4 regions of the Dermacoccus nishinomiyaensis genome follow, and region 4 is predicted to be linked to each of the others. Evidence: riboswitches for the same ligand, from Rfam matches in the RefSeq annotation. Region 4 holds a riboswitch; each other region holds the start of a gene.
What was found. Region 4 has a riboswitch for S-adenosylmethionine ahead of DYE07_RS13970 (MetQ/NlpA family ABC transporter substrate-binding protein). Riboswitches for the same ligand answer to the same signal wherever they lie in the genome.

Region 1: linked by a shared signal. The riboswitch ahead of DYE07_RS03710 (aminotransferase class V-fold PLP-dependent enzyme) and the one ahead of DYE07_RS13970 (MetQ/NlpA family ABC transporter substrate-binding protein) in region 4 are both predicted to bind S-adenosylmethionine.
Region 2: linked by a shared signal. The riboswitch ahead of metX (homoserine O-acetyltransferase MetX) and the one ahead of DYE07_RS13970 (MetQ/NlpA family ABC transporter substrate-binding protein) in region 4 are both predicted to bind S-adenosylmethionine.
Region 3: linked by a shared signal. The riboswitch ahead of DYE07_RS07440 (TauD/TfdA dioxygenase family protein) and the one ahead of DYE07_RS13970 (MetQ/NlpA family ABC transporter substrate-binding protein) in region 4 are both predicted to bind S-adenosylmethionine.

The regions. Positions count from the first base shown of each region.
Region 1 is NZ_UFXX01000001.1:787,427-795,273, forward strand. It holds gene DYE07_RS03700 (DNA translocase FtsK 4TM domain-containing protein) at 1-652, opposite strand, end outside; SAM riboswitch class IV at 973-1,087, shown strand; gene DYE07_RS03710 (aminotransferase class V-fold PLP-dependent enzyme) at 1,131-2,705, shown strand; gene DYE07_RS03715 (ribonuclease J) at 2,988-4,667, opposite strand; gene dapA (4-hydroxy-tetrahydrodipicolinate synthase) at 4,667-5,557, opposite strand; gene DYE07_RS03725 (thymidylate synthase) at 5,688-6,482, shown strand; gene DYE07_RS03730 (dihydrofolate reductase) at 6,479-6,976, shown strand; gene DYE07_RS03735 (AzlC family ABC transporter permease) at 6,973-7,847, shown strand, end outside.
Region 2 is NZ_UFXX01000001.1:724,518-732,364, reverse strand. It holds gene hrpA (ATP-dependent RNA helicase HrpA) at 1-1,231, shown strand, start outside; gene DYE07_RS03525 (HIT family protein) at 1,252-1,695, shown strand; gene DYE07_RS03520 (PAC2 family protein) at 1,769-2,698, shown strand; gene DYE07_RS03515 (EcsC family protein) at 2,826-3,512, shown strand; gene DYE07_RS03510 (hypothetical protein) at 3,784-4,722, shown strand; SAM riboswitch class IV at 4,812-4,919, shown strand; gene metX (homoserine O-acetyltransferase MetX) at 4,954-6,126, shown strand; gene DYE07_RS03500 (universal stress protein) at 6,196-6,558, shown strand; gene DYE07_RS03495 (RNA polymerase sigma factor) at 6,862-7,847, shown strand, end outside.
Region 3 is NZ_UFXX01000001.1:1,599,341-1,607,187, reverse strand. It holds gene DYE07_RS07460 (FAD-binding protein) at 1-989, shown strand, start outside; gene DYE07_RS07455 (FAD-binding oxidoreductase) at 1,042-2,439, shown strand; gene DYE07_RS07450 (SAM-dependent methyltransferase) at 2,436-3,740, shown strand; gene DYE07_RS07445 (hypothetical protein) at 3,745-4,098, opposite strand; SAM riboswitch class IV at 4,261-4,388, shown strand; gene DYE07_RS07440 (TauD/TfdA dioxygenase family protein) at 4,399-5,376, shown strand; gene DYE07_RS07435 (GNAT family N-acetyltransferase) at 5,658-6,230, shown strand; gene DYE07_RS07430 (carbon starvation CstA family protein) at 6,503-7,847, shown strand, end outside.
Region 4 is NZ_UFXX01000002.1:466,290-474,136, reverse strand. It holds gene DYE07_RS13980 (methionine ABC transporter permease) at 1-440, opposite strand, end outside; gene DYE07_RS13975 (methionine ABC transporter ATP-binding protein) at 437-1,510, opposite strand; gene DYE07_RS13970 (MetQ/NlpA family ABC transporter substrate-binding protein) at 1,507-2,514, opposite strand; SAM riboswitch class IV at 2,692-2,803, opposite strand; gene DYE07_RS13965 (neutral/alkaline non-lysosomal ceramidase C-terminal domain-containing protein) at 3,016-3,399, shown strand; gene msrA (peptide-methionine (S)-S-oxide reductase MsrA) at 3,467-4,114, opposite strand; gene DYE07_RS13955 (GNAT family N-acetyltransferase) at 4,268-5,329, shown strand; gene DYE07_RS13950 (hypothetical protein) at 5,326-6,120, shown strand; gene DYE07_RS13945 (glycine--tRNA ligase) at 6,194-7,847, shown strand, end outside.

The sequences.
Region 1 (7,847 bases), on a different contig from region 4:
TGCCGCCTGCGCCGCGCACCGCGGTCGAATCCCCTGTCGACGGACGCCCGCCGACGAGGTGGGCGATCCCCGTCGAGCCGAGCGCGAGGATCGTCAGCCCGATCGTCATGCGGTTGGTCGGCTGGTGCCCCCGCGGGTGGCGGAACATGTGGATGGCCATGCCGGTGAGGACGACGGGCAGGACGTAGGCGATGACGCCGAACGTGCCGGCCGCGACGGCGTGGACGACGTCCCCGAACATGCCGGGCAGCCCCCACCACTCCCTTGCAGCGACGACGATGCCGAGGGCGAGGAGGGCGAAACCGAGCCCGTCGCGACGGTGTTCGGGTTCGAGGTCAGAAGCGGCGGCGCCGACGCGGCGGACGGTGCCGCCGGCGACGTGCGAAACACCCATCCACGCGCCACGAGCAGCGCGACCGGACGCGGAGGGACGCGCTTCAGCAGCCCCTCGCGACGAGCCGGTCTTGCGCGCGGGTGCATTCTTCGTCGTGCCGCCCGAACGTGGTGCGCTCGACTTCGGCGGGGTCGTGCGGGCGCGCGTCGTCGAGGCCGCAGATGCGCCGGCCGGGCGCGAGCTCTTGGCGCGCGGCTGCGAAGAGGCCTTCTTCGCGACGAGGACGCTGTCGTTCGCTGGTCTGTTTCGGGTCGCCACCCCGCAAGGCTAGTGGGGGTTCCGGCCGTTTTCGCGGACCCACGCCGTGACAAGGGTCCAATGGTGACGGCGGGTCGGCTCGACACCTTCGAATCCGCGTCCCGATGCGCTGGCGCGTTGACGCGCTCGCATCCGACAGCGCCCTGACCCGTGTCGGAGGCGCCGCCAGCTGCCCGGGGGACCACGGGCATCCCCACCGCGAGACGCCGACTCTTGCGCGCGGCGCTCGCCATCCGCGATCCCACAGGTGATCTCACGATGCGAACCTCTGGCCGCACGTCGGTGGACGCGGCGGAGGGCCGGGTGCGAGCGTTCACGTAGGTCATGAGTTTCAGCGCACAGCCCCGGCTTGCTGGACGGCAACCCTCCACCGCGGTGGGGTGCTCCGGGTGACGACCTGGCCGCCACCAGCACCGGTGTCGGCAAGCGCGGGCCGAGCCATCTGGCGACGGCGAGGCCCCTGACTCGAGGAGCCTCGATGCCCCGTTCTGCCATTCTCTCGATCCTTGACTCCGACGCGCGCCGCCACGCTGCGAGCCACACGAGCCACACGAGCCGCCCCGCTCACGCCGTAACCCCCGGGGCTCCCGTCGCGGACCCCGAGCGTCACCACACCCAGCCCGCGCACCCCGGCGGGTCCCGTCGCGAGACGCCCGCAACTACCCATCATCGCGCGGACGCGCCGCAGCAGGCCAATGCCTCCCTGGCCACGATCGGCGCCGATCTCGGCGTCGCGACGCTCGACGGGCGCGTCGTCGAGCACGCGAACTTCGACCATGGCGCGACGGCTCCCGCGCTGCAGGCCGTCGCACGGGCCGTCGACACGACCCTGCGCACGTACGGTTCGGTGCATCGCGGTGCGGGACGGGCGTCGCAGCTGACGACCCGGTGGTACGAGGAGGCTCGGCAGGAGGTCGCCGCGTTCGTGGGCGCGCGCGAGGACGACGTCACCGTCTTCACGCGCAACACCTCGGATGCGCTCAACCTGTTGGCCCACTGTCTGCCGCAACAGACGCAGGTCTTCGTGTTCCGCTCGATGCACCACGCGGCGCTGCTGCCGTGGGCGGACGAGCGGACGACGCGGCTGCCGATCCCTCACTCTCACGCCGAGGCTGAGGGTTACCTCGACGTCGCTCTGGCGGAATTCCGCGCCCACAACGATGCTCCCGTGTTGGTCCTCATCACCGGCGCCTGCAACGTGACGGGCGAGGTGTGGCCCATCGAGCGCCTCGCCGCCGTCGCCCGCCGGCATGAGGCGCGGACGGCTCTCGACGCCGCGCAGCTCGCCCCGCACCGCCGCGTCGACATCGACGCCTGGGGCATCGACTACGTCGCTCTGTCCGGCCACAAGGCCTACGCGCCGTACGGTTCAGGAGCCCTCGTCGGGCGCCGCGACTGGCTCGACACCGCCCCTCCGTACTTCCGCGCCGGCGGCGCGAGCCACCGCGTCAGCGAAGATGCATCAGGCGCCGGCGACGTCGCTTGGGCGCCCGCGCCCGCACGCCACGAGGGCGGCACCCCGAACGCGGTCGGGGCCATCGCGCTCGCGGCCGCAGCCTCGACGCTGTCCGCGCAGCGCGGCGAAGCCGAGGCGCGCGAGGAGAAGATCCACGCCATCGTCCGCGACGGTCTCGCCTCGATCGACGGCGTGAGGATCGTCGAACTCTTCGACGAGCAGAATGCCGCGGACGCTCACCTCGACGATGGCGCGCCAAGGCGGAATGCGAGCGACAACGTCGGCGTCACGACGTTCACCGTCGCCGGGTACGACCCGACGCTCGTCGCTCAGGTGCTCGCAGACGAGCACGGCATCGCTGTGCGCGACGGGCGATTCTGCGCTCACCTGCTCTGCGACGCGCGCCTCGGCGAGGGCGCGACGGCAGTGCGCGCCTCGATCGGTCTCGCCACGACGACAGAGCACGCACGACGCCTCGTCGACGCCGTGCGTGCTCTCGTCACCCATGGGCCCGCCTTCGACTACACCCACACCCCGGGCCTCGGATGGAGCCCCGTCACCGACCGACGCGACCTCTCAGAGCCCCGCCCCTGGTGAGGAGAACGAGCGGCGGTGGGCCCCAGCGAGGGGCTCACCGCCGCATTTCGTCAGATACGGGATGCCGACGCGGTGGCTCCTGTCGAAGGGCCCGCTCGCGCGCTGATGCGAGTTTTTTGACCACGCTCAATAACAAACCTCGACGTCCATTTCGAATCCCGTTGCACCCCAACGGACGAAGGGTGCGACGCGTCACACGCGTCGCACCCTTCATTCATCCGAGATGGCAGCCAGAGGCGATCTCAGCCGCCTCACACAACCCCCTGACATACCCCCGAGGCGTCAGGCGTCGATGACCACCGGGATGATCATCGGTCGGCGGCGCAGCTTGCCGCCGACGAAACCGCCCACGGCGCGCCGGATGACCTGCTGCAGTTGGTGGCTGTCCTTGACACCCTTGTTGCGTGCCTCGAGCAGCGCCTGCTCGATCTTCGGCCGGACGCGGTCGAACACCTCGTCGCCCTCGGCGAAGCCGCGCGTGCGGATGTCCGGGCCGGCGAGGATCGCGCCCGTCTTCGCGTCGCGCACGACGATGACGGTGACGAAGCCCTCGTCACGCAGGATGCGACGGTCCTTGAGCATGTCCTCGTCGGTCGTACCGACGAGCGAACCGTCGACGTAGACGTACCCGACCGGCACCGCGCCCGTGATGGCAGCCTTGCCGTTGACGAGGTCGACGACGACGCCGTTCTCCGCGAGCAGCACCTGGTCGCTCGGCACACCCGTCGCGGCGGCGAGCTTGCCGTTGGCGACGAGGTGACGCCACTCGCCGTGGATCGGCATGACGTTCTTCGGCTTGACGACGTTGTAGCAGTACAGCAGCTCGCCGGCGGAGGCGTGGCCCGAGACGTGCACCATCGCGTTGCCCTTGTGCACGACATTGGCGCCGAGACGCATGAGGCCGTTGATGAGGCCGTAGACGGCGTTCTCGTTGCCCGGGATGAGCGAGCTCGCCATGAGGATGGTGTCGCCCTCCCCCACGTCGATACGGTGGTCGCGGTTCGCCATGCGCGCGAGCGCCGCCATCGGCTCACCCTGCGAGCCGGTGCAGATGAGCACCTGCTTGTCCTCGGGCATCTGCTCGAGCTTCTTGATGTCGACGAGCACGTTGTCGGGCACCTTGAGGTAGCCGAGGTCGGCGGCGATCGTCATGTTGCGCACCATCGAGCGCCCGACCATCGCGACCTTGCGGCCGTGGGCCTCGGCGGCGTCGAGCACCTGCTGCACGCGGTGCACGTGCGAGGAGAAGCAGGCCACGATGATGCGTCGCTCCGCCTTCTCGAAGACGCGCTCGATCGCGGGCGTGATGTCCTTCTCCGGCGTCGTGAAGCCGGGCACCTCGGCGTTCGTCGAGTCGGTGAGGAACAGGTCGACGCCCTCCTCACCGAGCCGCGCGAACGCGCGCAGGTCGGTGATGCGGCCGTCGAGCGGAAGCTGGTCCATCTTGAAGTCGCCGGTGCACAGCAGGTTGCCTGCGGGCGTGCGGACGAAGACGGCGAGCGCGTCGGGGATCGAGTGGTTGACGGCGACGAACTCGCAGTCGAACGGGCCGATCTTCTCGCGCTGGCCCTCCTTCACCGTCATCGTGTACGGGCGGATGCGGTGCTCCTTGAGCTTCGCCTCGATGAGCGCGAGCGTCAGCGTCGAGCCGATGAGCGGGATGTCGTTCTTCATGCGCAGCAGGTACGGCACCGCGCCGATGTGGTCCTCGTGACCGTGCGTCAGGACGATGGCCTCGATGTCGTCGAGGCGATCCTTGAGGTAGTCGAAGTCGGGCAGGATGAGGTCGACGCCCGGGTGATCCTCGGGGAAGAGGACACCACAGTCGATGATGAGCAGGCGTCCGCCGTACTCGACGACCGTCATGTTGCGGCCCACCTCGCCGAGACCGCCGAGCGCGATGACGCGCGCACCGTTCTTGGGCAGTGCGGGCGGCGGGCCGAGTTCGAGCGAACTCTTCATCACAGCAGCCCCGCCTTCGTCAGGCCGTCACGCAGGACGGCGTACATCGCCTCGTCCGCGGGCAGCAGCGGCAGGCGGATGGCGTCGGAGTCGATGACGCCCTGCTCCTTGAGGGCGGCCTTCACCATGATGGCGCCCTGGGAGGTGTTCATCAGCGCGTCGATCGCGGGGATGAGCTTGGTGTGGATGGCGCGCGCCGTCGCGAGGTCGCCCGCGTCGACAGCGTCGATCATCGCGCGGAACTCGTTGCCTGCCACGTGGCCGACGACGGAGACGACGCCGACGGCGCCGAGCGCGAGCCACGCGAGGTTGACGACGTCGTCGCCCGAGTACCACAGCAGGTCGGTCTCGTCCATGAGCTTCGTCGCCTCGAAGAAGTCGCCCTTGGCATCCTTGACCGCGCGCACCTGGTCGATCGTCGCGAGCTGACGGATCGTGTCGCTCGCGAGCGCCGTCCCCGAGCGCCCGGGGATGTCGTAGGCCATGGCCGGCAGGTCGGTGGCGCCGACGACGGCCTTGAAGTGCTCGACGATGCCCGCCTGCGTCGGCTTGTTGTAGTACGGCGTGACGACGAGGACGGCGTCCGCCCCAGCGTCCGCGAGTGCCTTGGCGGCGCGTACCGAGTGCGCGGTGTCGTTCGTACCGACCCCGGCGGTGATCGCTGTGCGGCCCTTGACGGCGTCGGCGACGGCGCGCACCGTCTCGATGTTCTCCTCGTCGGTCGTCGTCGCCGACTCCCCCGTCGTGCCGTTGACGACGAGGCCGTCGTGCCCGTTCGCGACGAGGTGCTCGGCGAGCTTCTTCACTCCGTCGTAGTCGATCGAGCCGTCCGGTTTCATGGGCGTCACCATGGCCGTGACCATGCGCCCGAAAGGTGTCGTCGTCGTCATGCGCCCAGGTTAGTGCACGAGCGTCCACGTGTGCGGACGCCCGCCGCGCGCGACGTCGCCACCACCAACTCGCCACCACGAAGCGGACGCCGCAGGCGCCTTGTCACCGGCGCGTCCTACAGTGAGGCGCGTGGAGCAATATCACGCACTGCTGAGGCGCATTCTCGACGAGGGCACCCGCAAGGACGACCGCACGGGCACGGGGACGCTCAGCGTCTTCGGTCATCAGATGCGCTTCGACCTGTCCCAGGGGTTTCCCGTTCTCACGACGAAGAAGCTGCACCTGCGCTCGATCTTCGGCGAACTGCTGTGGTTCCTGCGCGGCGACACGAACGTCGCATGGCTGCACGAGCGCAAGATCTCGATCTGGGACGAATGGGCCGACCCCGACGGTGACCTCGGGCCGATCTACGGCCACCAGTGGCGCTCGTGGCCGACGCCGAACGGCGAGACGATCGACCAGATCGCGCGCGTCGTCGAGTCGATTCGCACGAACCCCGACAGCCGTCGTCACATCGTCTCGGCGTGGAACGTCGCCGACGTCGACGACATGGCGCTGCCGCCGTGCCACACGATGTTCCAGTTCTACGTCGCCGACGGAAAGCTGTCGTGCCAGCTCTACCAGCGCAGTGGTGACGTCTTCCTCGGCGTCCCGTTCAACATCGCCTCGTATGCCCTCCTGACCCACATGGTCGCGCAGGTCACGGGCCTCGCGGTGGGCGATTTCGTCCACACGCTCGGCGATGCGCACCTCTACGTCAATCACCTCGACCAGGCGCGCCTCCAGCTGACACGTACGCCGAAGCAGCTGCCGACGCTCGTGCTCAACCCCGACGTGACGGCGCTCGACGCGTTCGAGCTCGACGACATCCGCCTCGACGGTTACGAGGCCGACCCCGCGATCAAGGCCCAGGTGGCGGTATGAGCGATGCGCCCCAGCTGACGAGCATCGCCGCTGTCGCCGAGAACGGCGTCATCGGCACGGGCGGCGACATGGCGTGGAACATCCCCGCCGACTTCGCGCACTTCAAGGCGACGACGATGGCTCACCCCATGATCATGGGGCGCACGACGTTCGCGACGATGGGCACCCTGCCCGGGCGCCGCTCGATCGTCGTGACGCACGATCCCGAGTTCGCCCCCGCACAGCCGGCGCGTGACGACACGTCCGTCACCGTCGTTCACTCTGTCGACGAAGCCCTCGAACAGGTCGCCGGCCAGGACGCGTTCGTCGTCGGCGGCGCGCAGATCTACGCCGCGACGATGGACCACGTCACCCGTCTGCTCATCAGCGAGATCCCCCTCGCGCCTGAGGGCGACGCCCACTTCCCCACGATCGACCCGACCGTGTGGGTCGAGACGCAGCGCGCACCGCGCGACGGGTTCACGCTCGTCATGTACGAACGCCGCACCTCGTGAGCGACGCCCGGCGCGAGACGTCGGGAGGTGACGCGCCCGTCGACGTCCGTCATCACCGGACGGCGCACACCCCTGGCGACCACTCCGACCACGACCATCCCGACGCCCTCCACGAGGACGCCGCGGCCGTCAAGAAGGACTCGGTCTCCCTCGCGATCGCGACGGGCGTGTACGGCGTCAGCTTCGGCGCGCTCGCCATCGCTGCGGGCCTCACGACCTGGCAGACGATGGCGCTGTCGCTGCTGTTGTTCTCCGGCGGTTCGCAGTTCGCCGTCGTCGGGGTGCTCGGTGGCGGTGGGTCGGGAGCGTCGGCCGTCGCGACGTCGTCACTGCTCGGCGTGCGCAACGGCATCTATGGTCTGCAGATCAACCAGTTCCTACGCCCGCGCGGGCTGCGGCGCCTCCTCGCCGCGCAGGTGACGATCGACGAGTCGGCCGCCATGTCGGTCGGGCGCCCCACCGAACAGTTGTCACGCACCGGATTCTGGTGGACGGGCCTGGGCGTCTACGTCATGTGGAACACGATGACGTTCGTCGGCACCGTCGCCGGCAACGCGATGGGCGACCCGAAGAAGTACGGCCTCGACGCCGCCGCCGTCGGCGCCTTCATGGCGCTGCTGTGGCCGCGCCTCGGCACGCTGCAGGGCAAGGTGACGGCGGCGCTCGCCGCGTGCATCGCGCTCGGGTTGTCGCCGCTCACGCAGGCCGGCGTGCCCGTTCTCGCGACGGTCGTCGCGGCCGTCGTCGTCGGCTGGTGGTACTCCACACGGCACGATTCCCCCTCAGCCGACGGCGAGCCGAGCGCCGACGTTCCCGGCGTCGAGACGTCTCGCGCCGATGCGCCCGGTGACGGCGCGACGCCCGGTGGCCC
Region 2 (7,847 bases), on a different contig from region 4:
CGGTATGCGTGAGGAACTCGCGACGGCCCTCGTGAAGTCGCTGCCGAAGAACATCCGACGCAGCTTCGTCCCGGCTCCCGACCATGCGCGGCGGGCGCTGGCGCTCATGGATGCCCAGGGTCGCCCGGGTGAGGTCCCGTTCGCCGACGAGCTGGGCGAGGCGCTGTTTCGTCTCACCTCGGTACGTGTGCCCGCGGGGAGTTGGGACCCGGGGAAGCTGCCCGACCACCTGAAGGTCACGTTCAGGGTCGAGGATGAGCGGGGCCGCAAGATCCGTGAGAGCAAGGATCTCGCGGCGCTGCAGGACGAACTCGCCGGGCGTCTGCGTCAGTCGATCGCGAAGGCGGCCGGAGACCTCGAGCAGCAGGGGCTGACGCAGTGGACGTTCGGTGAGCTGCCCCGCCAGTTCACGAAGTCGGCCGGCCGCCAGCGGATGACGGGCTTCCCGGCTGTCGTCGACCACGGCCGTGACGTCGCTGTCGAGGTGCTCGGCACCGAGTCCGAGGCGCGCCAGGCCACTCGGCTCGGCACCCGCCGTCTGCTGCTGCTCAACACGCAGGTGCCGTGGAAGCGAATCCTCGGCCTCATGAGCAACCGGCAGAAGCTCGCGCTCGGCAACAACCCGCACGGTTCGATGGACGCCCTCATGGACGACGTCCTCGCGGCCGCCGTCGACTCCGTCATCGAAGGCATGCCCGGGCGCGAGGTGCGCGACGCAGAGCAGTTCGACGCGGCCCTCACGGCGATCCGTCAGCAGGTGGCCCCGCTCGTGCTCGAGGCGGCCGAGAAGCTCGCGCCCGTGCTCGAGCACGCCGCCGAGGTGCAGCTCGGGCTGTCACGATTGACGGCGCCCGCGGCGAAGGCGTTGCACGACGACGTCGCCGCTCACCTCGTCGCGCTCATCCATCCCGGTTTCGTCGCCGAGACCGGGTTGGCGCGCCTCGGTCACCTCGATCGCTACGTGCGGGGCATGCTCGAGCGGCTCGACAAGGGCGTCACCGATCTCGTGCGTGACGCCGACCGCGCCGACCTCGTCGCGACCGTCCGACGTGAGTACGACGACATGGTCGCCGGGCTGCGCCCCGAGCGCCGTGGGGACGCCGACGTGCTCGACATCCGCTGGATGATCGAGGAGCTTGCCGTCAGCCAGTTCGCGCAGCGTCTGGGCACCGCTCACCCGGTGTCCGAGAAGCGGATCTACAAGGCGATGGACGCTGCGGAGGCCCGCTGATCGGGCGTAGGTTGGAGGCCATGGCGAGCATCTTCAGCAAGATCATCGACGGCGACATCCCGGCGCACTTCGTCTGGCAGGACGAGGTGTGCGTGGCGTTCCTCGTCATCGACCCCATCACCGACGGGCACACGGTCGTCGTGCCGCGCGGGGAGATCGTCGAATGGACGCAGGCGCCGCCGAGCATCTTCGCGCATCTCACGGGTGTCGCGCAGATCATCGGTCAGGCGCAGCAGCGCGCGTGGCAGGCGCAGCGCGTCGGCCTGCTCGTCGAGGGGTACGAGGTGCCGCACCTGCACCTGCACGTGTGGCCGACGCAGAGCCCGGCCGAGTTCGACCCGCACGCCGTCACGCGCGGCCAGGACCAGCAGATCCTCGCCGAGAATGCCGAGGCGCTGCGGGCGCAGTTGCGCACCGACGGTCATGCCGAGACCGTTCCGGACGCCGCGTCGCCGCAGACCTGAGTGGCCGCGGCGTGGGGGAATCATCCCCGCGCGCGGGGCGTTGAACGGTGAGCACCTGACGAAGGAGTACGACGTGCTTGATCCCACGCAACTGTTCCGCATCGAGACCGACACCCCGCTCGCCGAGCAGAGCGCCTCGACCCTCGTGGTCTCGCTGGGCGGTTTCATCGACGCGGGCAACACACAGAAGTTGATGACGGCGCACATGCTGGGCACGCTTGAGCACACGGTCGTCGCGTCGTTCGACGTCGACCAGTTGCTCGACTACCGCGGTCGCCGCCCGATGATGACGTTCGATCGCGACCGCTACAGCGAGTACGACGACCCGGCTCTCGTGCTGTACCGCCTCGTCGACGCCGAAGGCACGCCGTTCCTGCTGCTCGCCGGCCCCGAGCCGGACTACCAGTGGGAGCGCGTCAGCGAGGCCGTCCGCATCCTCGCGGCGAACCTCGGCGTCTCGCTCATGGTGAGCGCGCACGGCATCCCGATGGCGGTGCCGCACACGCGCCCGGTCGGTTTCACGCGTTTCGCCTCCGATCAGCGTCTGCTGACGGAGAACGAGCCGCTCTTCGGCAACGTCCAGGTGCCCTCGAGTGCCGAAGGGCTCATGCACATCCGGCTCGCCGAGGCAGGCATGGACACCGCAGGTTTCGCGCTCCACGTGCCGCACTACCTCACGCAGGTCGAGTTCGCGGACGCCGCGCTCGCCGCGCTCGAGGCCGTCTGCGGGCTGACGGGGCTGGCGATCCCCGCTCAGGAGCTCGCCGCGATCGCCGGGCTGCATCGCGCCGACATCGCCAAGCAGATCAGCGAGAACGACGAGGTCACCGAGGTCGTCGAGGGCCTCGAGCGGCAGTACGACGCCTTCACCGAGGGTCGTCGTCGACGCTCGCTCCTCGCCGCCGAGATGAACGACCTGCCGAGCGCAGACGAGATCGGCGCCGAGCTGGAGCAGTTCCTGCGCGCCGAGGGAGAGGATCCGGGCACCAAGGGCTCGTTGTGAGCCCGCGAGCGCTTCTCGCCGGCCGTCGGTCTGAGCCGACGGCCACGCGGGCTTCGCAACGCTCGCCTGGCTGCGGCCACCCCTGCGGTGGCTTGCCGGGCCCCCGCCAACTTGGGAGGATCACCTCATGTTCGGATTCGGTCAAGACAAGAAGGCTCCTGCAGCCCCCGAGAAATCGTCGGGCATGCTCGACTCGACGGCCAACACCCTGGCGCAGCACCTCATCTCGGTGGGCATCGGGGGCGTGGCGACGTTCAAGTCGGCCCGCGCCGTCGCCGACGAGGCGATGAAGAAGGCGGGCTCCAAGGAAGCGGCGATGGACGACGTCGTCGCATCACACACGAAGCTCGCGGGCGCGAACGGCTTCGTCACCAACCTCGGCGGTTTCGTCACGCTCCCCGTGGCACTGCCCGCGAACGTCATCGGTTTCTACACCGTCGCGACGCGCATGGTCGCGGCAATCGCCGCCATCAACGGTCACGACGTCGACGACCCAGCCGTGCGCTCGGCGATCCTGCTCGACCTCATCGGTGCGGACGCGACGCAGGTCCTCAAGGGCCTCGGCCCGATGACGGGTGGCGTCGCGACGAACGTCGCCACGCGCAAGCTGCCGCCGGCGGCGCTCGCCGTCGTGAACAAGTCAGTTGCGTTCCGTCTCGGCTCGCAGGTGGGGCGTCGCTTCCTCACGCGCATTCCGCGCCTCATCCCCGTGGCGGGCGGCTTCATCGGTGGCGGCCTCGATGTCGTCCTCATCCGCAAGATCGCCCAGTCGGCGCGTCGCGACTTCGTCGCGCAGATCCCGCCGTCAGCCTGACGTCTCCCTGATTCCACCTCGAACGCCACTCGTCTTCGACGGGTGGCGTTCGGCGTGTCCGGGCCGGTTCGGCGATGTGTCGTCCGTGCGCATCAACGGGCTTCCGGGCGACGATCTGGGGGCCGCGAACCCCCGCCTGGCCTTGCTCGAACGGCCCACTCACCCACAGGTGTGACGGCTACGGCCCGTTTCGCGGCCCGCAGGATGCCTCGTCCACAGGTTTGTGGCTCGTGGTCAGCGCGCGGGTGGCGTCATGGGTTTCGCTGGGGGCATGAAGACAACAACACGACTCAAGGGCCTCAGCGCCCTGGTGGCAGGCCTTCCCGATCTCGTCGGCTCCGAGGGGGCGGGCGCCGTCATCGTCCTGTTCGAACGTGACGGTGCGCTCGCGGGGGTGCTCGGCTGGGCGGACGATGCGTGCGACGGGGAGACGGCGCACATGCTCGACGTCGTCGCTGAGCGGCGCGCGACGATGGGTGCGCAGGCCGCCATCGCCATCGCCTATCGCTGCGAGCCGGGCCGCGTCGACATCGCGGCCCTCGCGAAACGCATCGAGCGCCGCGTGCCGCTGCACCACGTCCTCGGTGCCAGCGACGAGCACTGGTGGGCCATCGAATGCGAGCTCGGCTGCTGTGACGGCGCGATCCACGAGATCCCGTCCCTGTCAGAGCAGACCCGCGAGCAGCTTCGCCACGTCCGCCGCGGCGGCGAGGCCATGGCCGCCACCGCGCGCCCCGTTCCCAGCGTCGTCGACGTCCGAGCCGCCTGGGCACGGTTGTGCGACGTCCCCGACACCGCGTCGGGCACCCGGCGACGCTCCCGCAGCGCCGACCTGCAGGTGCTCGCCGACGCTGTCGTCGACGGCCCGACGCGCGATGAGATCCTCCTGTGCGTCGCACCCGAACTGTTCCGTCTGCTGAGCCCGGGCATGCCGCTCGGCGAGACGGGCCCGCTGATGACGAGCGCGTGCCTGCGAACTTGGCTGCCGCTCGTGCCGCGCCACGGCCGCGCCGCGTGGAAGGCCCTCGAGGCCGCCGCGACCTGGCGCGAAGGCGACCTGCGAGGAGCCGGTGCGTGCGCCGCGGCGTCGCTGCGCATCGGACGGACGTCATTGGGGCAACTGCTGCGCGACATCACAGGCACGGGGTTGTCGTACGAGCAGGCCGTCGGTGCGCTCCACACGAAGGCTCGGCAGAGTTCCGTCGCCTGACGAGCGTGCCGGTTGGGGGAGCGCGCCACATCGTGGACGTCGCCGCGCGGGCGATGGAAGCCGCGGGCAGGGCCGCCTACTGTGTCGCAGGTCAAGAGTTTCAGCGACACAAGCCCCGGCTTGCTGAGCGGCAACCTCCCTCGCGGCGGGGTGCCCCGGGTGACGACAGGGCCGCCCGTGGGCGGCAAGCGCGAGAGGTGGGTTGCGACCCACCTCGGAATCGAGGACGTCATGGTTTCGCACCGTCGCCTCGCCGTGGCCGACTCCGCGGCGCCCCTCACCGACGACGGGTTCAACCCGCACGCACGTGCCGTCCACATCGGCACCCTGACGCTGGAGAACGGCGCCGCCCTGCCCGACGTCGTCATGACGTACGAGTGCTGGGGCGAGCTGAACGACGACGCGAGCAACGCCGTCCTCGTCGAGCACGCCCTGACCGGAGACTCGCACGTCGTCGGGCCGGTCGGCCCCGGGCAGCCGACGGCGGGGTGGTGGCCTGGTCTCATCGGCCCCGGCGCGCCCCTCGACACCGACGAGCTGTTCGTCGTGGCGATCAACGTGCTCGGCGGCTGTCGCGGCAGCACGGGCCCCATGTCGCTCGCACCAGACGGCCGGGTGTGGGGCGGGCGCTTCCCACACGTCAGCGTCAGGGATCAGGCGCGCGCCGAGGCGCGGGTCGCCGACGCTCTCGGCATCGCGCGCTTCCACACTGTCATCGGCGGCTCCTTCGGCGGGATGCGCGCCGCGGAGTGGGTGGCGACCTTCCCGCATCGGGTGCAGCGCGCCCTCGTCGTCGCGAGCTGCGCGGCGGCGGGCGCCGACCAGATCGCGTGGGGGCACACGCAGGTGCGGGCAATCGAAGCTGACCCGGATTTCCGGGGTGGCGGCTACCTCGAGCAGGGCGTCTTCCCGACGTCGGGGCTCGGGCTCGCCCGCCAGATCGCGCACACCTCCTACCGCAGCGCGCACGAGTTGCAGGAGCGGTTCGGGCGCGAGTCGCAGGGAGCGGACCGCACGCTCGACGGCGGCCTGTTCGCCGTCGAGAGCTATCTCGAGCACCACGCCGCGAAACTCGTTGCGCGGTTCGACGCCATGAGTTATGTGCGGCTCACGCAGGCGATGGCGACGCACGACGTCGGCCGCGGCCGCGGCGGCATCGAGCCTGCGCTTCGGGTGTTCGGGGGTGAGCTCGTCGTCGCCGCGGTCGACTCCGATCGGCTGTTCCCGGTCAGTGCCTCCGCCGACATCGTCCGGGCTCACGGGCGCGGACGGCTGCGTCTCATCCACTCGCCGCACGGTCACGACGGTTTCCTCATCGAGGCCGACCAGATCGCGGCGCTCGTGCGCGAGGTCATCGCTCGGCCGCTCACGGCCGAGGCGGGCCGCGTCCGTCCCGTGGCGTGACGGCGGGCGCTCGCGGCACCTCGGGTAGCGTGTGAGCCGATCGCCACAGTCGCAGAACAGGGGTTGCGCATGTCCGTCGTCGTCAGTTTCGCTCCGGGCCCGGAGGGTGAGGCCGCGGTGGCCGAGGCCGTGCGTCAGTCGAGTGTGCTGGGGCGCCCGCTCGTACTCGTCTCGACCGTCCCGAGCGACGACGCGCGCGCTGCCGCGCAGGAGAGTGCGGACGCGGTCGGCGGCCGCGTCGTGCAGGTGGAGGAGGGCCAGGACGCGGTCGAGGTGATCCTCGACGAGGTGGCCGAACTCGACCCGGCGCTGCTCGTCATCGGGCTGCGTCGCCGCACGCCCGTCGGCAAGCTGATCCTCGGTTCGAGCGCTCAGCGGCTGCTGCTCGACGCGCCGTGCCCCGTCCTCGCGGTCAAGCCCACAGCGCACTGATCTCGCGCTGCTCCCAACCCCGGCCTGACGCGCTTGCGTCAGGTCGGGAACACCCGCGCACGCAGGGGCGTTGAACCCCGTGATTCTGCGGTTCTCGACCCAGAGTTCTATAATGGTGAAAGAAGCGACGCGGGGGATCGAATCAGGCACCACGGTGCCAGGCGAGCTCAGGTGAGTCTCGGGCAACCGGCTCTCGTCGGATCCCGCCCCCGTGGTTCGTCTCTTCCCTCGTACGAAGCGCTCGGCGCGCGATTGCGCCTGCCCGATGCGTTGTGCACTCTCGGAAGGTAGTTGGTGACCTCAGTGTCCGAAACGGCTCAGACCCCCGCGCTTCCCGCGGACATCGACCATCCCGCGGTCATTGCTCTGTTCGAGCAGGGGCGCGCGAGCGGCACGGTCGACAGCGTGGTGCTGAAGACCGCCCTCGAAGAAGCGAAGATCTCCATGGCCAAGCAGAAGGCGGTGCTGAAGGCGCTGGGGGCCGAGGGCATCGAGATCGTGCTCGACGAGGTTCACGCGGCCCAGGCCGTCGCCACGACGACCGGGCGCAAGAGCGCGGCGAAGAAGTCGACTGCCAAGAAGACGGCGACGAAGACCGCTGCCGCGAAGAAGACCACCGCGGCCAAGACGACGACCGCGAAGAAGGCTGCCGTCAAAAAGACGGCGGCGAAGAAGGCCGTAGAGGCGGAGACCGACGTCGAGCTCGACGAGAACGTCACCGCCGACGAGGCGAGTGAGGCCCCCGCGAAGAAGGCGGCCGCCAAGAAGACCACCGCCAAGAAGGCGACGGCGAAGAAGGCCACCGCGGCCAAGTCGACGACCGCGAAGAAGACCACCGCCAAGAAAGCATCCGCTGGCGAGCCGGACGAGGTCGTCGCCGAGGACGTCGAGATCGACGACGTCGTCGTGACGGACGTCGAGGCAGGCGCCGAGGAGGTCGACGAGGCGAAGAAGCCCGCCGGCGAGGCCGAAGACGAGAAGGGCGGCTTCGTCCTGCGTCCGGGTGACGAGGATGACGCGCCGGCCCAGCAGGTCGTGACGGCGGGTGCGACGGCCGACCCGGTCAAGGACTACCTCAAGCAGATCGGCAAGGTCGCCCTGCTCAACGCCGAGCAGGAGGTCGAGCTCGCGAAGCGCATCGAGGCCGGCCTGTTCGCCGAGCAGAAGCTCGAGTCGGGCGTCAAGATGGACATGAAGCTCAAGCGCGAGCTGTGGTGGATCGCCTCGGACGGCAAGAACGCGAAGAACCACCTCCTCGAGGCCAACCTGCGTCTCGTCGTGTCGCTGGC
Region 3 (7,847 bases), on a different contig from region 4:
ACGCCGTTCTCGCGCAGCGTGGTTGGGCGCTCGAGAACCTTGCGTCACTGCCGCACATCACCGTCGCCGGGGCCATCGCGACGGCGACGCATGGCTCCGGATGGGAGCGTCCGAGCCTCGCGTCTGCGGTGCGTTCGCTCACCCACGTCACCGCTGCGGGCGATCTGCACACGATGACGCGCGGCGAACCCGGGTTCGAGCACTATCCCGTGCATCTCGGTCTGTTCGGGCCCGTCGTCGAGTTGATCCTCGACGTCGTGCCCGCGTTCGACATCGCGACGACGGTGTACGAAGGGCTCGAATACGACGCCCTCGTCGACCATCTCGACGACCTGACGCGCCCGCTCTACTCGTTCAGCATCGCCCCCGACTGGAGCGACGGCGGTCGGGCGTTGCTCTTCGCCAAGCGTCCGCGCGGCGTCGATGCTCCGGCTCAGCTCGCCGGCGCCCGCGCCGCGACGAGCCCTCGTCACCCGAGCCCAGGCGCTGATCCCGTCGCGGTGACTGAGCAGCTCGGTGTTCACGGGCCGAGCGCCGAACGGCTGACTCACTTCCGCAGCGACTTCGCCCCCAGCGTCGGCGACGAGGTGCAGAGCGAGTACTTCGTTTCACGTGAAACGGTCGCGGACGCCCTGCGAGCGCTGCCACGGTTCGCCGATGTCTTCGCCCGCCTCGCGCACTCGATGGAGATCCGCGCCGTCGCCGGCGACAGCCTCAGTGCGAGCCCGTTCGCCACCGGCGAGATGCTCGCCATCCACCTCACCTGGCGCCGCGACCCGGACGCCGTCCGCCGTGAACTGCCGGCCCTCGAAGCTGCACTCGGCCACCCGCGTCCGCACTGGGGCAAGTTGCACGCGGCACCGCCGCAGCAGCTCAGCGAACAGTTCCCCGGACTGCATGCCCTCGACGGCGAGGCGCGTCGGCATGACCCGTCCGGCATGTTCCGCAACGCCTGGGTCGAGCGGCTGCTCGGGAATGAGCCGGCCTGATTTGGTGCTGCAACCGGGGCAGGCGTAACTTCCTGAGACGTGGAGAGCATAGATGTTCGATAAGAAAAAACAGCCCAGTGTGGAACTGGCCGGTGAGGCCGCTCACGCCTCTGCCGTCGCGCAGTTGAGGGCCTCCTTCGAAGCCATCCCCGCCGGCGCCACGGTGCGCCTCGCGAAGAAGACCTCGAACCTCTTCCGTCCGCGTGAGAAAGCGAAGGTAGGCCTCGACGTCAGCGGCCTCACGGGCGTCATCAGCATCGACGCCGACGCTCGCACGGCCGACGTCCAGGGCATGTGCACGTACGAGAACCTCGTCGACGCCACGCTCGAGCACGGCCTCATGCCGCTCGTCGTCCCGCAGTTGCGCACGATCACCCTCGGCGGCGCCGTCACCGGCCTCGGCATCGAGTCGACGTCGTTCAAGAACGGACTGCCGCACGAGTCCGTCCTCGAGATGGACATCCTCACCGGCACCGGCGAGCTGCTCACCGCCTCGCCGACCAACGAGCACGCCGACCTCTTCCGCGCCTTCCCCAACAGCTACGGCAGCCTGGGCTACGCGACGCGTCTGCGCATCGAACTGCAGCCGATCGGTGACCTCGTCGAGACGCGCAACGTGCGGTTCGCGAGCGTCGCAGCCATGACGCGAGCGATCGACGCCATCGTCGAGACCCGCGAGTGGCAGGGCGAACGCGTCGACGGCCTCGACGGCATGATCGTCAGCAAGGACGAGGCCTATCTCGTGCTCGCCAACTTCTTCCCCGAGACGCGCCGCCGCCCGAGCGACTACACGGGGCAGAACATCTTCTACAAGAGCATCAGTGAGCTCGACCGCGACACCTTGAGCGCGCACGACTACATCTGGCGTTGGGACACCGACTGGTTCTGGTGCTCCGACGCGTTCTTCGCACAGAACCCGAAGGTGCGACGCGTGTGGCCGCGCAAGTACCGTCGCAGCGACTTCTACCACCGCATCGTCGGGTGGGAGAACCGCTGGGGCTTCGCCGCGAAGATCGACGAGATGCGCGGCGAACTGCCGCGCGAGCGCGTCGTGCAGGACGTCGAGGTGCCCCTCGAACAGCTCGAGACGTTCATGCCGTGGTTCGACGAGCACGTCGGCATGACGCCCGTGTGGGTGTGCCCGCTGCGCCTGCGCGGCGACGACGCGTGGCCGCTGTACCAGCTCGAACCGAACCGCACGTACGTCAACGTCGGGTTCTGGGGCACCGTCGCCATCACCCCCGGGCGGGCTGACGGCGACGTCAACCGCGACATCGAGGCCGTGCTGCCGACGATGCACGGCCACAAGTCGCTCTATTCCGACGTCTACTACGACGCCGAGACGTTCGAAGAGCTGTACGGCGCAGACGAATACCGCCGCATGAAGACGAAGTACGACCCGCAGGGCCGCCTTCCTGAGTTCGCTGACAAGATGAGGACGCACGCATGAGCCAGACCACGACCGCCACCCCCCTCGTCGCCCAGGCCGTCCAGGCCGTGTTGGAGGAGCCGTTGCCCTTCCGCATCACGGCGTACGACGGCACCGACATCGGCCCGCGCGACAGCGACATCGCCGTGCGTGTCGAGAGCGAGGAGGGGCTGCGCTACCTCCTCAGCGCCCCTGGCGATCTCGGCCTCGCCCGCGCCTATCTGACGGGCACGCTGACCGGCACCGGTTTCCACCCTGGTGACCCCTACGAGGTGTTCAGCCGCATCAAGCGTGACGTGCGCACGAAGCAGCTGACGCCGAAGGGCGTCGCGTCGGCGCTCGCGCCCGTCGTCAAGCAGCTGGGGCCGAAGGCGTTCGTCCACCCGCCGCTGCCCGAGGTCGAGAACGAGCCCCGCTGGAAGCGCCACCTCGCCAAGGTGAACCCGGTGGGTCGCGCCGCCGACTCGATCAAGCACCACTATGACGTCTCGAACGCGTTCTACGAGAAGGTGCTCGGTGACTCGATGGCCTACACGTGTGCCGTGTTCGACACGCCGGACGACACCCTCGAGGAAGCGCAGGAGCGCAAGTTCGCCCTCGTTGCCGACAAGCTCGACCTGCAGCCCGGCCAACGGCTGCTCGACGTCGGCTGCGGCTGGGGCGGCATGGCGATGCACGCCGCTCGCGAGCGCGGCGTCCACGTCATAGGCGTCACCCTGAGCAAGGAGCAGGCCGAGTGGGGTCAGCGCGCCGTGCGTGAGGCGGGCCTCGAGAGCCTCGTCGAGATCCGCCACGGCGACTACCGCGACGTCACCGAGACGGGCTTCGACGCCGTCAGCTCGATCGGCCTCACGGAGCACATCGGCGTGAAGAACTACGCCAACTACTTCTCGTTCCTGCACTCGAAGCTGCGCGACGGTGGCCGCCTGCTCAACCACTGCATCACGCGTCGCGACGACACGGCATCGGCCAAGCCGGAGCCGTTCACCGATCGCTATGTCTTCCCCGACGGCGAGCTCGCCTCGCCGGGGCGGCTCATCAGGGAGTGCCACGACGCCGGTTTCGAGGTTCAGCACGACGAGAACCTGCGCCTGTCGTACGCCCTGACGCTGCGCGACTGGTGCCGCAACCTCGAGGCGAACTGGGATTTCTGCGTCGCCGAGGCGGGCCTGCCGACCGCGAAGGTGTGGGGCATCTACATGGCCGGTTCACGCCTCGGGTTCGAGGAGGGCTGGCTGCACCTGCACCAGGTGCTCGCCACGAAGACGACCGACAACGGCGACAACGGCGGCTACCCGCTGGGCTCGCACTGGGCACCCTGAGCTCTCACTGGCGGTGCTGAGCGGCTGCCCGTTGCCCGTCCAGACGTAGGCGACGCGCAATCATGACGGTGGGGGTGATGCCGACGAGCATCGCCGCCACCGTCATGATCTGCGTCCACGCGAACGCGTTCTGGAACGAACTGTTCGCGATGGCGACGGCCGCCGAGCGCAGGTTGAACGCGAGGATCGCGGCGCGGGCCCCTGACGCGCGGCGTGTGCGCGCCCAGTAGACGAGAGCGCCGACGGCCGGCGCGAGCAGCGACCACATGTACGCGCTCAAATCGCTGCCACCATGCGACTTCACGAACTCGACCGTGACGATCGACGCTCCGATCTCGAACACGGTCACGGCGATCATGAACCATCGATCACCGCTGCTCACGGAAGGGGGAGTGCTCCACGGGCGTTCTGCTCTCAGTATGGCCGCCCGGGTGCGGCGGGCCCCTGACGAATGTCACGGTGTGGCCGCCGTTGATGCATAACTCGACCTTTATGTTTGGCCAGTGCTACGTTATGTGTGGGTCACGAGCCCCGGCGCGAAGTCTCGGCTGGCCGGGCGGCAACCCCCATGCGAACGCACACGCGCGCCGGGGTGCCCCGAGTAACGACCCGGCCGCCCGTCGACCGACGCGGCGGCAAGCGCAACGAAGGGTCTGCCATGACACTCCTCGACACCACGCCCGACACGAACGTCGACTCCGCGAGCGGCGCACCGACGGGTGTTCCGACGAGCGCAGCGGCGCGCCACGGCGGCACCGTCGCGACGCCCGGGCTGCGCATCGAACGCCTCGGCCCGGCGTTCGGCGCAATCGTCCACGGCGTCGACCTCGCGCAGGTCGACGACGCGATAGCGTTCGACCTGCGCCGCGCGCTGCTCGCGCACAAGGTGCTCTTCTTCCGGGGTCAGGACGCGTTCGACGACGACGCTCAGGTGCGCCTCGGAAACCTGCTCGGCGAGCTGACGGCGGGCCACCCCGTCGCGGGCACGCACGAGCGCAAGGAGATCTACTCGATCGACTCCTCCGACCCCGAGTTCTCGTTCTCCGACGAGTGGCACACGGATGTCACGTTCATGAAGGAGCCGCCGGCCATCAGCGTCCTGCGCGCCGTGACGCTGCCGGACTACGGCGGCGACACCTCCTGGGCCGACGCGCAGGCGGCGTACGACTCGCTGTCGGAGCCGTTCCGCGGCCTCGTCGACCAGCTCGTCGCCGCCCACGACGGCAACCGCGAATGGGGCGCCTACCTGCGCAAGAACGGTGGGCAGGAGTGGAGCGGCGAGGTCGTCACCGAGCTGCCCGTCGTCGAGCACCCCGTCGTGCGTGTGCACCCCGAGACGGGCCGTCGCGGGTTGTTCGTCAACCCCGGTTTCACCTCCCACATCGTCGGCGTGTCGCAGGCCGAGTCGCGGGCGATCCTCGACGTGCTGTACGCGCACCTGACGCAGCCCGAACACACCATCCGCCACCGTTGGGCGCCCGGCGACGTCGGCATCTGGGACAACCGCGCGACGTCGCACTACGCGAACCGCGACTACGTCGACGCCAACCTTGGCCCGCGCGCCATGAGGCGCGTGACGGTCGGTGGCGACAAGCCCGTCGGCGTCAATGGCCTGACGGGTGGCGCAGCTGCCTGACGGTGTGAGCTGACATGGCGCGGTGCGGGTCTCTGGGGCCCGCATCGCGTCGTCATGTACCCCTCTGCGATTTTCGTCCCCCTTCGCGAATCCCGTCCCCATCGGCGAATCCCGTCCCCATCGGCGAATCCCGTCCCCATCGGCGAATCCGGTCCCCATCGGCGAATCCGGTCCCCATCGGCGATTTTCGTCCCCATCGGCGATTTGCGTGTGTACATTCGTCCAGCCGGCCGTCGGGAAAATCGGTCGCCGGGGGCGTCGCACGGTGATGGAATGACGGGATGCTGACGCTCATCAGGCCCGACGCCGCTCGCTACGACGACTGGAAGGACGCATTCGACGAGTTCGGCGCGACGCCGAAAGACGGCACGGGCTATCGTCGCGACGACGTCGTCGACACGTCGCGCGCCGGGTTCGACGCCTACCTCACCGATCGTGCGCGCCAGGGCGATACGACCGTCGCGCCGCCTGAGGGATTCGTGCACTGCAGCTATTTCTGGGTGCTCGACGGCCCGCGGGCGGGGGAGGGTGACATCGTCGGCTTTCTGGCCCTGCGTCACACCCTCACCGAGGTGCTGTATGAGGCGATCGGTCACATCGGCTACTCGGTGCGTCCCAGCGCTCGTGGGCGGGGCGTCGCCGCGGGCGCGCTGATGCTCGGTCTCGACGAGGCGCGGGCGCTCGGCGTCGAACAGGTGCTGGTGTGCTGCAGCACCGAGAATCCGGCGTCACGTGCCGTCATCGAGAAGTGCGGCGGGCAGTTCGAGGACGTCCGCTCCCACCCCGCGTTTCCGGGCGAGACACGTCGCTACTGGTTCGGCTCGCCGCCGTTTCCGCAGGGACCGACGGCCTGACGCCGGCTGCGGCGGGTGCGAATGCGACCGAAAATCGCAGATGAGGACGAGAATCGCCGACGGGGACAGGAATCGCAGAAGGGGCACGGTGCGGGGCGGCCCGGCCGAGGTCAGTCCCCATCCGAACTCAGGCCCCCAAACCCTCAGCCGACGTCGTGACCAGGATGTGATTGCTCGGTCCGCGAGCCGAGACGCCGTACCCATGGGTAGACCCCTACTGTGGCCTTACTCACATCGGCCGTCATGGCCACCAGCACTACCAGGAGGTCACCGTGGCGGCGTCACGTCTCGACACCCTCGACCGCGATCCGGGGTTGCCCCCCGTCGCGGTCGAACCCCCTCGCACCATCACCGGGCGGCAGAAGATCATGATCGCCGTCGCGGCGATCGTCGCCGCCATCGGCTGGACGATGGTCGCCTTCGTCCGCGGTGAGCACGTCAACGCCATCTGGTTCGTGTTCGCGGCCGTCGGCAGCTACGTCATCGGCTACATGCTCTACAGCCGTCTCATCGCGTACAAGGTCGTGCAGCCGCGCGACGACATCGCGACGCCGGCGGAGCAGTTCGAGAACGGCCAGGACTACATGCCGACGGACCGTCGCGTCCTGTTCGGCCACCACTTCGCCGCCATCGCCGGCGCCGGCCCCCTCGTCGGCCCCGTGCTCGCCGCGCAGATGGGTTACCTGCCGGGCACGATGTGGATCATCTTCGGCGTCATCTTCGCGGGCGCCGTGCAGGACTACATGGTGCTCGCCATCTCGACGCGCCGTGGCGGCCGCAGCATCGGCCAGATGGCGCGCGACACGCTCGGCCCCGTCGGTGGTTGGGCGGCGATGCTCGCCGTCATGACGATCATGGTCATCCTCATCGCGGTGCTCGGCCTCGTCGTCGTCAACGCGCTCGCCGAGTCGCCGTGGGGTGTGTTCTCGATCGCGATGACGATCCCGATCGCCCTGTTCATGGGCTGCTACCTGCGCTTCCTGCGTCCGGGGTCGGTCACCGAGGTGTCGCTCATCGGCGTCGTGCTCCTGCTGCTCGCGATCGTCTCCGGCGGCTGGGTCGCCGAGACGGCCTGGGGCAAGGACATGTTCACGCTGTCTCCGACGGCGCTCGCCTGGTGCCTCATCGTCTACGGGTTCGCCGCGGCCGTCCTGCCGGTCTGGCTGCTGCTCGCGCCGCGTGACTATCTGTCGACGTTCATGAAGGTCGGCACGATCGTCCTGCTCGCGCTCGGCATCATCATCGCGCGTCCGGCGATCGACATCCCCGCGATCACGTCGTTCGGCAAGCACGGCAACGGTCCCGTCTTCGCGGGTTCGCTGTTCCCGTTCCTGTTCATCACGATTGCGTGCGGCGCGTTGTCCGGCTTCCACGCGCTCATCTCGTCGGGCACGACGCCGAAGCTCATCCAGAAGGAGAGCCAGGCGCGACTCATCGGGTACGGCTCGATGCTCGTCGAGTCGTTCGTCGCCATCATGGCGCTCATCGCGGCGGCCATCATCGACCAGCACCTGTACTTCGTCATCAACGCCCCCGCCGGCGTGACGGGTGGGACGGCCGAGAAGGCCGCGACGTGGGTGAACTCGATAGGCTTGGGCGGTAATCCGATCACCGCGC
Region 4 (7,847 bases):
GCCTCGGGGATGAGCACGGTGCGAATGATGCGCCACGGACTCGCCCCCATCGCCTGCGCCGCCTCGATGACGCCGGGGTCGACGCTCACGAGGTTCTGCTCGACGATGCGGCTGATGCCGAAGGTCGAGGCGATCGTCAGCGGGAAGATCATCGACTTCGCACCGATCGTCGAGCCCGTGACGGCGAGCGTCAACGGCCCGAGAGCGGCGGCGAAGATGATGAACGGGATCGGTCGGATGATGTTGACGAGGACGTTGAGCACTGTGTGCAGAACTCGGTTCTCGAGGATGCCGCCGCGTCGTGTGGTGTTGAGCAGCACGCCGAGGGCGAGGCCGAGCAGGCCGCCCATGATGATCGTCGCGCCGACCATGAGCAGCGTCTCGCCCACTGCGGTGACGATCGTGGGGCGCAGCGCCTCCCAATCGGTTGCGGGCATCATGCGGCGACCTCCTCGACGTCGGCGGCGAGACGCAGTTCGTCGAGCACGGTGGTGACGGCGTCGTCGTCGCCGCGCAGGGCGAGCGTCAACGTCGTCAGGGTGTCGTCCTTGAGCGGTGTGAGGCCGCCGTGCACGATCTCCGGTTCGACGCCGTGTGCGGACATGCGGGCCAGGACACGGCCGAACTCGCGCGGGTCGTGAACCGTCAGCGTCGCGAGGTGCCCGTCGTGGGCAGCGCGCAGCCGGGCGCTCTCGCGTGCGTCGGGCACGTTCCGCAGGGTGGCGTCGACGAGGCGGCGCGTCGCGTCCGCCTTCGGCGCGCCGAGGACGTCGACGGTGCGCCCGGACTCGACGATGCGGCCGGCCTCGAGGACGACGACGTCGTCGGCGAGTTCGCGCACGACGTCCATCTCGTGGGTGATGACGACGATCGTCACGCCGAGCTCGTCGTTGACGCGGCGCAGCAGCGCGAGGACGTCCTTCGTCGTGTCGGGGTCGAGCGCGGACGTGGACTCGTCGGCGAGCAGGATCTCCGGGTTCGTCGCGAGCGCACGGGCGATGCCGACGCGCTGCTTCTGCCCGCCTGAGAGCTCGTCGGGGTAGGCCCACGCCTTCTCGGTGAGCCCGACGAAGCTGAGCAGCTCGGTGATGCGCGCCTCCTGGCGCGCCTTGTCCCAGTCGGCGACCTCGAGGGGGTAGGCGACGTTGGCGTACACCGTGCGCGAGCGGATGAGGTTGAACTGCTGGAACACCATGCCGATGCGGCCGCGCAGCTCGCGCACCTGCTTCGCGGACAGCGACGCGAGGTCGACGCCGTCGATCTCGACGTGGCCGCGCGTCGGCGTCTCCAGCCCGTTGATGAGACGTACGAGGGTGCTCTTGCCGGCGCCGGAGAAACCGATGACGGCGACGATGCGTCCGCGCTCCACCTGCGTCGTGATGCCGTCGAGAGCCGTCACCCGGCTCTTGCCGCGGGTGAACGTCTTGCCGACGTCGTGGAAGGCGACGGCGGGCGGGGTGGCACTCGCCGGCGCGGCGGCCTTCGTCGGTGTGGGGGAGGGGCCCGTCACTTCGATCCCTTCGCCTTGATCTGGGCCTCGAGGTTCGCGAGGATGCCCTGCACCTCGGAGGCGGAGTTGTTCACGAGGACGCTCGTGCCCTTCGTGCGCTCCTCGATGAGCTTCTCGACGCTCGGGTCGTGGTAGGCCTTGACGAACTTGGCGTAGTCGGCGTTGTCCTTGTCCGCGGCGCGCGCGACGACGACGTTGATGTACGGCTTCGACGAGGCCGCATGCGGGTCGTCCTTGAACAGGGCCTTGCTCGGGTCGAGCTTCGCGTCCGCGGCGAAGTTGTTGTTGACGATCGCGCCGTCGACGGACGGCAGCGCGGCCGCGGTCTGCTCGGCGTTGACCGCTGTGACGGTGACCTTCGAGGCGCCAGCGTCGATGTCGGCCGGGGTCGACAGCGAGGTGCCACCACCCTTGAGCTTCAGCAGTCCGGCGCTCTGCAGCAGCAGCAAGGCGCGCGCCTGGTTCGTCGGATCGTTGGGGATGGCGATCTTGCCGCCCTGGGGGAACTGGCCGACGCTCGTGTGCTTCTTCGAGTACAGCGCCAGCGGGACGATGTACGTCGCCCCGATGGGCGTGAGGTTCTGCTTCGCCTTGGTGTTGTAGTCGGCGAGGAATTGCAGGTGCTGGAACTGGTTGAGGTCGACCTGGCCCTCGGAGAGCGCGGGGTTGGCCTGGGTGTAATCAGAGAAGTTGACCGGTTCGATGTCGAGGCCGTACTTGTCCTTGCCCACCTTGACGAGCTGGTTCCAGTACGGGTCCGACGCCTCCGTCGTGCCCACCTTGAGGTGGGTCAGCTTGTCGTCACTGCTCCCGCCGAGCACCTTGGCCCCGATGCCGGCGGCCAGCGCGACGACGAGGACGCCAGCGCCGATCGCGACGTACTTGCCGGTGTTGTTCTTCGGTTTCGGGGGCAGGGCGGTCGCGCCGTTCTCGGCGCTCGTGGCGTCATGCGTGGACGAGGCGGGCGTCGAGGTCTCGTCGGCGGGGGTGTGCTTGTCGGTCATGATCTCTCCTGGTGAGGCGGCAAGGATGCGAATGCGCGGGGCTGGCGCGGGTGCGCGGAGTCAGCGTGAAGGCGGGGCGCCGGGGTGGGGCGCGGTGCGCGGTGTCGTGCGGGGCATGCCTTTCGGGGCCTGGGCAGCGCAACGGAAGGCTCACGAGGATGCCGTCACGTTGGGTGCCGAGCGTGCTTGCCGCGTGGTCGACGCGGCCGGGTCATCACCTGGAGCACCCCGCCACGCGTGTGAGGGTTGCCGTCCGACCAGCCAGGGCTTTGCATCGGATCTCTTGACCAGCAGCGAGATTAGAGCCGCGCACGACAAAGCGTCAAGTTGTGGCACTGGAGATGAGACGTGGGCGAAGATTGTGACGTGCGACACGCGGCGTGGCTGATGCGGCGTCTTTCGCCGTCGAGGCTCGGGTGAGTGATTTCTTCACACAGCTTGGACGATCGTCTAGGTGGGTGATGAGTGTGACGTCGGCCACGCGCCGAGGGCCCCGGCGTCGTGTTCGACGACGTCCCACCCGGGCAGCACTTCGGTGACGTCCTGACTCAGCCGGACGCCACACGCTCGGCTGGTTCGAGCGTGCGGGCGGTCTTCCGCGGCGGCCACCCGAAGAATGACTTCCGCACGATGGGCACGTTCGTCAAGGTGCAGCGTCAGGTCGGCTCGTCGTGGGTCGACGTCCTCGACGACCACGACTGGGACACCGCGTACGTCTGGTCGCGCGAGGGCGTCTCGTACTCGCGATGCACCATGGAGCGGCGCATACGTCGCGGCACGCCCGCGAGCACGTATCGCCTCGTGCAGCAGGGCAACTGGAAGAACGGCTGGAACGGCAAGGTCAGTGCCCATACCGGAACGAGCCGGGCCTTCCAGGTGCGCTGAGACGGCCGGTGCGCCGCGGTGGCCGGTTGATCGGCCGCCGGCTCAGCAGCCGCCGTGCATGTCGTCGTCAGCGTGGCGGGAGGACATCCGTCTGCGCGGGCAGGTCGGCGACGCCGACGGGGCACGTGACGCCCTTGAAGCCGTGGTTGCAGTAGCCGCCAGGGTGCTTGGACAGGTACTGCTGGTGGTACAGCTCCGCCGGCCAGAAGGGGCCCGCCTCGTCGGCCGGGCGCATCTCGGTCGTGATGGCGCCGCGGCCCGCGTCGTCGAGTGCCTCTTGGAAGAGCGCGGACGTCTCGCGGGCAGCGCGCTCCTGCTGCGGCGTCGTCCAGTAGATCGCCGAGCGGTACTGCGTGCCGACGTCGTTGCCCTGCCGGTTCGCGGTCGTCGGGTCGTGGTTCTCCCAGAACGCCTTGAGAAGCTCGCGTTCGGACACGCGCGACGGGTCGTAGGCCACCATGACCGTCTCGGTGTGGCCCGTGCCGCCGTCACAGACGTCCTCGTACGTCGGCTCGGTGGCGTGGCCGCCCATGTACCCGACGGCCGTGGTGACGACGCCCGGAATCTTCCAGAAGATGCGTTCGGCGCCCCAGAAGCAGCCCATCGCGACGTACAGGGTCGCCGAGCCGTCGGGCAGTTCGGAGAACATCGGCACGTCGAGGACGTCGTGCAGGTCGCTCGCCTCGGGCGTTCGGGTGTGCTTTCGAGTGAACATGAGGTGCCTTTCCTCGGGTTCCGAGACAACACCGCCGGCGGTCGAGGCATTCCGGCCCGAGCCTCCGCCGGCATGAACGGGTTGTCGCACGATCCAGGCGGACGCGCCGAAAAACCGGTTGCGTACGCAGCTGGTGCTGAGTGCAATGTCGCCATGCGCATTCGTCAGATCGGCCCGTCCGACCCGCTGTTCGACGCCTGGGCGCAGGTGTTCATGACGGTGGGCCACGAGCAGTGGGGCAAGCACACGACCGCCTACCCCGCCGACGAGCTGCGCGCCATGTGGGGCAAGGAATCCGAAAAGCGTCATGCGTTCGTCGCCGTCGAGGGGGAAGCCTCGTGCGACGACGACGCCGTTGGGGGAGCAGCCGACATACAGGATGATGGCGTGGACACAGCAGCTGGCGTCGTCGGTGCCGCCGAGCTCGTCCTGCCGCGCCGCGACAACACCCACCTCGCGTTTCTCCACCTCGACGTGCCGGCTCCCGCGCGACGACGGGGTGTCGGCTCGGCGCTGCTCTCAGCCGCGGAGGAGATCATGCAGGACGAGGGACGTACGACGGTCCTCGTCGAGACGCAGACGCCCGTCGGCCAGCCTGACGCCGCAGGCGCCTTCCTCGCTGCCCGCGGGTTCGCCCAGGCCCAGACGTGCGTGCGCAACGCTCAGCGTCTGCCGGTCAGCGACGCCGTCGCCGCACAGATGCGTGCCGCCCTCGCGTTCGACGACGAGTATGTCGTCGAGACGGCCGTCGACGACCTCCCGTCGCAGTGGCTCGAGGAGCGGGCCCGTCTCGGAGCGATGATGTCGACCGACACCCCGCTCGGTGACGTTGCGATCGAACCGGAGACGTGGGATGCCGCGCGGGTGCACGAGCTGTTCGACACCGCACGCGCTCAGGGTCGACGCGTCGTCGAGGCCGTGGCGTGGCACCGACCGAGCGGGCAGATGGCCGCGTTCACGCACGTCAGCGTTCCCGCGGAGACGCCTTGGATCGCCTACCAGGACGACACCCTCGTCGAGGCCGCGCACCGTGGGCACCGGCTCGGCTACCGGGTCAAGGCTGCGGTGTCGCTGCTGCTGCCGCAGGTCGCGCCGGGCGTCGAGGTGCAGCGCACCTGGAACGACGAGACGAACACCCACATGCTGCGGATCAACTCCGAGCTCGGCTACGAACGCGAGGGCACGATGTTCGAATGGCAGAAGAGGCTTGCATGAGCCCGTCCGAGGCGCCCGTACGCGAGGTGCTCGGCATCGAGGTGACGCACGAGCAGCTGCTGCAGTGGCGCGCGTGGACGATGCCGGTCGATCAGCCGTTCGTCGTGCCCCGCAGCGTCGCGCACGACCTCGGCCTGCGCGACGAGCCCGAGCGGGTGACGTTCGAGCTCAAGGACACGTTCCTGCTGTACGGCGTGGACGACCAAGCCATCTGCTGGCTCGATCGCGCGGCGGCGCGCGCCTTGCCGGCGTCTCTGAGGCGAGCGCAACCCACGCGTCACCTCTGGCGTAGCGGTGACGACGCGTCGGCCATCGCGCGCGACCTCGAGCGCGTCGTGGCATACGTCGTCGAGGGGCGGCGCGCGAGTCGTCATCGCGAGATCACCCAGCGGGCCTGGGCCGACATCGACGCCGTGCTGCCAGGCGCCCGTGAGATCGCGGGGACGTTCCCGCGCGCCAGCGGGCCCAACTGCTTCGGTGCCGTTCTCGCCGCGGCCGGCGTGGACGGCGCACGTGAGGAGTGGATGCAGCGCGAGCCGATCGAGGCGTGGCTGCGGGAGCGGACGCGGTTGCTGCCGCGTCATGACACCGACGACGGCCTTGGTGTCGTCCATGTCTGGCGCAACCCCGACGGCCTGATCGACCACGCGGCCGTCAGCCTGGGTGGTGGCTGCGCGCTCCACAAGCCGTCGTGTGGATGGATGTCGCCGACCAAGGTGCTGACGACGCGGGAACTCATGGCGAGCGCCCGCGTTCCCGGGCGGCGCGTGCGCCGTCATCGTCTGCTGTGACGTCGTGATCGGGACGAATGGGCGGGGCGCGTGCGCACTCGGTAACCTGGGGCGCGTGACCGACGTGCTGACGATGCAAGATGCCCTGTTGACGCTGCAGAAGTACTGGACCGACCGCGGATGCATGGTCGTGCAGCCCTACAACACCGAGGTCGGTGCGGGGACGATGAACCCCAACACCGTCATGCGCGTGCTCGGGCCCGAGCCGTGGCACGTCGCGTACGTCGAGCCCTCCGTGCGCCCCGATGACAGCCGCTACGGCGAGAACCCGAACCGGCTGCAGACGCACACGCAGTTCCAGGTCATCCTCAAGCCCGACCCGGGCAACCCGCAGGAGCTCTACCTCGGCTCGCTCGAGGCGCTCGGCATCGACCTCGACGCGCACGACGTGCGCTTCGTCGAGGACAACTGGCAGCAGCCCGCCATCGGCGCGTGGGGCCTGGGTTGGGAGGTCTGGCTCGACGGCATGGAGGTCACGCAGTTCACATACTTCCAGCAGGTCGTCGGGCAGAACCTCGAGCCTGTCGCCGTCGAGCTGACGTACGGCATGGAGCGCATCCTCATGGCGCTGCAGGGCGTCACGCACTTCAAGGACATGGCGTACGCCGAGGGCATCAGCTACGGCGAGGTGTTCGCGCAGAACGAGTACGAGATGTCGCGCTACTACCTCGACGACGCCGACGTCGACGCGGCCCGCGCGTTCTTCAAGGAGTACACCGACGAGGCTCAGCGCCTCATCGACGCACGCCTGCCGGTGCCGGCGTGGACGTACGTGCTCAAGAGCTCGCACGCGTTCAACATCCTCGACAGCCGCGGCGCCGTCTCCACGACGGAGCGTGCGCGCTCGTTCTCCCTCATGCGCCGCCTCGCTCGCGAGACCGGTGCACTGTGGAGCGAGCGTCGCGCCGAACTCGGTCACCCGCTGCTCAAGGGCGACGCGGCGACGTCACGCGTGCGTGAGCTGGCGGAGGCGGCCGCGTCGGCGCCCAACGTCACCCAGCCCGTCGAGAAGCCCGAACCGGCGCCCACCGCAGCCGAACTCGGCGACGCGCCGCAGACGTTCACGTTCGAGATCGGCGTCGAGGAGATGCCGCCGCACGTGCTCGACGCGACGATTCCCGCCGTGCGTGACGCTGTCACGTCGGCGCTCGCCGGCACCCGCCTCGAGCACGGCGACGTCGCCGTCGTCGGCACGCCGCGCCGCATCGTCGTCACCGTGCCCGGGGTCAGCGCGCACGAGCCGGACTCCGAGACCCTCGCCAAGGGCCCGAAGGTCGCGGCCGCCTACAAGGATGGTGCGCCGACGAAGGCCCTCGAGGGCTTCGCGCGCGGCAAGGGCGTCTCCGTCGACGACGTCGTCACCGCCGAGTTCGACGGTGCCGAGCACGTCGCCGTCAAGCAGACGCAGACGGGGCGCGGTGTGCTCGAGGTGCTCGGCGAGATCGTCGCCGACGTCGTCTCCGGCCTACGCAGCGACAAGAACATGAAGTGGAACGACCCGCAGCTGACGTTCAGCCGCCCGATCCGCTGGGTCGTCGCGCTGTGGGGCAAGCACGTCGTCCCCGCGACGGTGGGCTCACTCACCACGGGCCGCACGACGTACGTCGCGCGCACCGCAGCGCAGCCGCACGTCGACGTCGCCGCTGCCGACGAGCTCGTCCCGACGCTCGAAGCGGCCGGTTTCGTGCTCGACCCGACAGCGCGACGCCGCCAGGTCGTCGACGGTG